2 regions of the Citrobacter portucalensis genome follow, and region 2 is predicted to be linked to the other one. Evidence: predicted binding sites of a transcription regulator. Region 2 holds the regulator's gene; the other holds the start of a gene.
What was found. Region 2 encodes Fur, which represses iron uptake genes when iron is present. Its sites were predicted from a motif close to ATAATAATGAGAACNACTATCAA; they were not measured.
Positions count from the first base shown of each region.

Region 1: the regulator Fur is predicted to act here: its motif matches at 2,117-2,139, upstream of exbB (tol-pal system-associated acyl-CoA thioesterase).

Region 1 is NZ_CP092466.1:749,794-752,923, reverse strand. It holds gene LY264_RS03680 (hypothetical protein) at 1-402, shown strand, start outside; gene LY264_RS03675 (hypothetical protein) at 404-811, shown strand; gene exbD (TonB system transport protein ExbD) at 889-1,314, opposite strand; gene exbB (tol-pal system-associated acyl-CoA thioesterase) at 1,321-2,055, opposite strand; gene metC (cystathionine beta-lyase) at 2,306-3,130, shown strand, end outside.
Region 2 is NZ_CP092466.1:3,539,554-3,542,683, reverse strand. It holds gene tcuA (FAD-dependent tricarballylate dehydrogenase TcuA) at 1-642, opposite strand, end outside; gene tcuR (tricarballylate utilization LysR family transcriptional regulator TcuR) at 740-1,666, opposite strand; gene fur (ferric iron uptake transcriptional regulator) at 1,795-2,241, opposite strand; gene LY264_RS17275 (ryhB-regulated fur leader peptide) at 2,234-2,320, opposite strand; gene fldA (flavodoxin FldA) at 2,531-3,061, opposite strand.

The sequences.
Region 1 (3,130 bases), 2.3 Mb from region 2:
CTTCCCGAGCATCTTGTTCCCTCGTGTTTTCACTTATCCAGCTCACCTGACAATACCACCTCCACAGATAATAGTGAAAATTTGACTCAGGGGAAGATAACATTAAGCGATTACGAATCCGATATTTTGATTAGCTCAACCGCTACCGGTCAGTCACGAAATATGCTATTTGAAGAGTGCGACCGCCATTTAAAAGAGCGTCTATTTCGTGCAGCAAAAATTGAGTCATTCTCTCGTCTACTCAATTCACTACAGGCAGAAGGCGACATTAATGCACAAGAATTAAGTAAAATTTTGACTCAAAAAACAGCCATCATAAATGAACAGGGCAACAAAATTTGGCTTAATTTAATTACCCGTGAAACCAGCGACCCTATTTTTTATTCTCTGGAAGAGAAATAAAATGAAAGATGTTGAGGATAATAATGTTTATTTGGCTTTAGATAACCATAAAAGCGATGAGTTTGTCTTAAAGCAAAATTTAGCCGTGTTGATTGCCAATAAAAACGCGACACTGGAAAGCGTTGCTCAGGAGATAGTCTCTATTCCCGCTGCACTGGTGCGGATGAAATGGCAAAATCGCCGTGAAATTTACTCGCTACAGGCTAAAGAAGAGATCTACGGTGCCGCGATCGAAGCCATTATGGAGCAGCAACCAGAACTGCGGGACAAAATCATGGCCCGACTGGAAAGCACCTACCAGCATATACTCGCGCGGGAAACGGCCACCTTACGCCTGACGCGAAAGCTGTCTGAAGGGAACTACGAACCCACCAGGATAACCACGGTCGCGTTAGATGAGAACAGATAAGAACAAGAGTGCAAGGGAGTTGAATCAGGAGAGACACGCCGGGTAAGGCGGCAACCATTACCCGGCAATGATGAGGATTACTTCGCTTTCACAGTCTCTTCGCCAACCAGACCAATCTTCAGGAAGCCCGCCTGATGCAGCGTATCCATCACCTTCATCATGGTCTCATAATCAACGGTTTTATCTGCCCGGAAGAAAATCGTGGTGTCTTTCTTCCCGTCAGTTAACGCATTTAGCTCGTTAATCATGGTTTCATCCGTCACCTGATTGTTGCCAATAAACATACTCTTATCGGCTTTAACTGACAGGTAAACCGGTTTTTCCGGACGCGGCTGCGGCGTGCTGGTGGAGGCAGGAAGATTCACCTTCACATCTACGGTTGCCAACGGCGCGGCAACCATAAAGATGATCAATAAAACCAACATAACGTCGATAAACGGCGTCACGTTGATTTCATGCATTTCACCGTTGTCGTCCAGGTTTTCATTAAAGCTCATTGCCATGGAACATTATCCTACACGTAATTTCTGCGCTGCACGTACCGGATGCGCGGATGCGCTTGCATTCAGGTCCAGATCGCGACTTTGCAGCAACAGCACCTGTGCCGCGACGTCACCCAGCATCGCTTTATAGCTGCCAATCTGACGTGCGAAAATGTTGTAGATAACAACCGCTGGAATTGCTGCAACCAGACCAATTGCGGTCGCTAACAGCGCTTCTGCGATACCCGGCGCAACAACGGCCAGGTTGGTGGTTTGAGTTTGTGCAATCCCGATGAAGCTATTCATGATGCCCCATACGGTACCGAACAGACCGACGAATGGTGAGATAGCCCCGATGGTGGCCAGGTATCCGTTACCGCGGCCCATATGACGACCTACCGCCGCCACACGACGCTCCAGACGGAAGCCGGTACGCTCTTTAATGCCTTCGTTATCGTCGCTGCCTTCTGACAGTTCCAGCTCGTTCTGCGCTTCGTTAATCAACTGTGCGCCCAGGCTTTTGCCATCGAATCCTGCGGCAATTTCACTTGCCTGATCTAAAGAGCGGGCATCTGCCAGCAGTTGCTGTTCACGCTTAAGGCGGCGTTTCTGAGTAAAGAACTCAAGGCTCTTACTAAAGAAGATAGCCCAGGTGACCACTGACGCCAAAATCAGCCCAATCATCACGCACTTAACCACGATATCGGCGTGCTGATACATACCCCAGACGGAAAGATCCGTCTGCATCAAATTATTACCCACTCTGTATCTCCAGGACGCAAATCACAAAATCTGAGCGTAATCATATCAAAACGACGTCGAATTGATAGTCGTTCTCATTACTATTTACATATTGCCGCACCTTTGGTTTCTTTTCCTTGCGCTTACGCAGTAAAAAAGTCACCAGAAGCATTTTGAGATTATTTTCTACTGTATGACCGTTCTGCAGGATGCGTCATCTTTGATTCATGGTAGTTTAGACATCCAGACGTATAAAAACAGGTAAGACAACATGGCAGATAAGCAACTTGAAACCAAGCTCGTTCACGCAGGACGCAGTAAAAAGTACACGCTGGGCTCAGTAAATAGCGTGATCCAGCGCGCTTCTTCGCTGGTATTTGACACCGTAGAGGCCAAAAAACAGGCCACGCACAACCGGGCGAACGGTGCGCTTTTCTATGGGCGTCGCGGAACCCTGACGCATTTCTCTCTGCAGGAAGCGATGTGCGAACTGGAAGGCGGCGCGGGTTGCGCGCTGTTCCCCTGTGGTGCGGCGGCCGTTGCCAACACCATCCTTGCCTTTGTGGAGCAAGGGGATCATGTGCTGATGACCAATACCGCCTATGAACCCAGTCAGGATTTCTGTACCAAAATTCTCGGCAAGCTCGGCGTGTCCACCGGCTGGTTCGATCCGCTGGTTGGCGCCGATATCGTTAAGCACATACAGCCGAACACGAAAGTCGTATTTCTGGAATCTCCCGGTTCTGTCACTATGGAAGTGCATGATGTTCCGGCTATTGTTGCCGCCGTCAGAAGCGTCGCGCCGGATGCAATCATCATGATTGATAACACCTGGGCTGCCGGGGTGCTGTTCAAAGCGTTGGATTTTGGCATCGATATCTCTATTCAGGCAGGCACCAAATATCTGATTGGTCATTCTGACGGCATGGTCGGCACGGCGGTATCTAATGCCCGCTGCTGGGATCAACTGCGCGAAAATGCCTATCTGATGGGGCAAATGCTGGACGCCGATACCGCCTATATGACCAGCCGTGGACTGCGTACGCTGAGCGTTCGCCTGCGTCAGCACCATGAAAGCAGCTTAAAGGTCGCCGAG
Region 2 (3,130 bases):
AAAACGCGTGCCGCGAATCAGAAAGTTATCCGCAGGCCACTCGCCGCGGGCATTTTCCCCCCAGGCTTCGCGCAACCACTCCCGGTTAGATTCGAATCCGCCAGCGGCAAGCACGCAGGACTTAGCGGTGATGCGCTCTTCGCCTGCCAACGCCGCCACGAACTCGCCATTACGCAGTTCAAGCGCCTGAACGGGGGTGTTATAGCGAATTTGAACGCCCAGCTTTTCTGCGCTGCGATAATAGGCATTCACCAGGGCCTTTCCACCGCCCATAAAAAAGGCGTTGGTTCGCGCCACGTGCAAAGCGCCGGAGAGAGGAGGTTGAAAGTTAACGCCGTGCTGACGCATCCAGTCACGGCATTGTGAAGAGGTACGGATCACCAGACGCGCCAGCGCTTCGTTGGTATTCCCTTCCGTGACGCGCCACAGATCCTGCCAGAATTCTTCTTCAGGATAGCTTTCCACCAGCACATCCTGCGGCGCGTCATGCATACAACGTAAATTACGTGTGTGTTGGGAGTTTCCTCCGCGCCATTCACGGGGAGCCGCTTCGAGCAGGAGTACCGAAGCTCCTTGCTCGCGGGCAGACAAGGCAGCGCATAACGCGGCATTGCCACCACCAATCACCAGAACATCAACCATCGTATACTCCATTACCATTTAACCATTTGTTAAATTTGTAATTAAAATGTATACGCACGGCTTGTGCGGGCGCTATGACGTGGTGCTAAACGGTACTTTAGTTATTGTAAAGGATGGCGCCAGGCCAGCTTCCTGCTTCCACCAGTTGATGCATCACTTTCGTCAGCACCACGCGGGCCGCGAGGCCTGCCGGGGTGAGTTCATCGTCTGAGAGACTCACCAGAAAGTTGGGGCGGCTAAGTATTGGATTGTGGACGCCGATCACTCTTAGCGTCTCTTTATCGAGATGGGAAATTGCCGCGCCGGGCTGGAGAGTGGCACCAATGCCACTGCGCACGGCGCGCATGAGTAGCGCCAGACCATCAATTTCCGTGGCGATCTCAATGTTCAGCGCGTGTTCCTGACAAATCGCTTCCAGCCTGCCGCGCAGACCGTGGCCCGGGCTTGGCATTATCAATGGGATACTTGCCAGCTGGGCTGGAGCAATATTGTCATCGGCAATATCAGCCAGTAAGGCATGAGTCCCAATCAAAAACAGCCGCTCTTCGAGAATCGGTATGGCGCTCCAGCGCAGGATCTTTTCTTTCTGAAACACGACAGCCAGATCAATCTGGCGGGTATTAATCATCCGCTCCAGATTGCCAGAGAGGCTTTCCACCACATGCAGACGGACATCACTGTAGCTTTCCCGCATGGCGTTGATAAACGGCATTCCGAGAACGGAAGCAGTACTGGGAGCCATGCCGACGCTGACGTGCCCGGAAAGCCGGGACTCGCGTGCGGCGAGGATCGCGTCGTCTGCGTGACGAAGCGCCAGCTGCGCCTGGGAGTAAAAAGCCAGCCCGGCGCTGGTGGGTGTCACACCGCGCGAGGTGCGCTGCAGCAGGCGAATAGCGAGTTCGCTTTCCAGACGCGACATTTGCTGGCTGAGTGCCGAAACCCCGATATTGAGATCGAGTGCCGCGCTACCCATGCTGCCGGTTTCTACAATGCGCACAAAATAGCGTAGCTGGCGAAGTTCCATTTCGACTCTCCGGAAGGGGCAATTGATTTTTACATTAAAGCAACACAGGAGCGGAGGGAAGGGGAAAAGGGCAGGTAATGCCCATAAAAAAAGCCAACCGGAAGGTTGGCTTTTCAAAAAGCATTACATTATTTGCCGTCGTGGGCATGCTCATCTTCGCGGCAATCGCCTTCAGCGCAGTGGCCGTAGAGATAGAGACTATGGTTGGTTAAACGAATACCATGTTTAGCCGCAATCTCACGCTGGCGCGCTTCGATGGAATCATCGCTGAACTCGACTACTTTGCCGCAGTCGAGACAGATGAGGTGATCGTGATGATGCTGTTGAGTCAGTTCGAAGACGGATTTACCACCTTCAAAATTATGGCGGGTCACGATACCGGCATCATCAAACTGGTTCAGCACACGATACACGGTCGCCAGACCAATTTCTTCACCCATATCGATCAGGCGTTTGTATAAATCTTCCGCACTGACGTGATGGTTATCCGGTTCCTGAAGAACTTCCAGAATTTTTAAACGAGGAAGCGTTACTTTCAGGCCAGCCTTCTTTAATGCGGTATTGTTGTCAGTCATGCGGAATCTGTCCTGTAGCTAAACGATTCACTTCATTAACAGAAGTGACAGAAATTGCACTTGAGATAATGCGTATCATTATAGAACTGCCATGGCTAAATGAAAACTGCAAGTCTCTGGCATATATTGTTAATCAAAACGTGGTATCGCCGACAAACACACTGTGCAACACCCGATTGGCATCCAGCCATTGTACAGGGTCAGACGAAAAAGTTACAAATTTGTAGCAATTATTTTGATTGGTTTTATCTATTGATGCGGCGCAGATGGAAATCTACGCCGCACGAAATCAGGCATTAATGATTTCGTCGAGGTGCAGCTCTTCAGAGATCTGCTTAACCCATTTTTCTACGCGTTCTGCTGTCAGTTCTGGCTGGCGATCTTCATCGATAGCCAGACCGACAAAGTGGTCGTCGTCAGCCAGGCCTTTAGACGCTTCAAAGTGATAACCCGCCGTCGGCCAGTGACCAACGATGGTTGCGCCGCGCGGTTCGATGATGTCGCGAATGGTCCCTAACGCATCGCAGAAATATTCTGCGTAATCTTCCTGGTCGCCGCAGCCGAACAATGCAACCAGTTTGCCATTAAAATCAATGTCTTCGAGGGTAGGGAAGAAGTCGTCCCAGTCACACTGCGCTTCACCGTAGTACCAGGTTGGGATGCCGAGCAGCAGAATGTCATAACCTTCGAGGTCTTCTTTGCTGCTTTTTGCAATGTCATGAACATCGGCAACGTCTTTACCAAGCTGTTTTTGAATCATTTTTGCGATGTTTTCGGTATTACCGGTGTCGCTGCCGAAAAAGATGCCAGTGATTGCCATGAGTTAAATAACCTCTTGAAACTTATTGAAATGGTGGTGGCGCATTGCCCACGGATAAGGGCAATCATA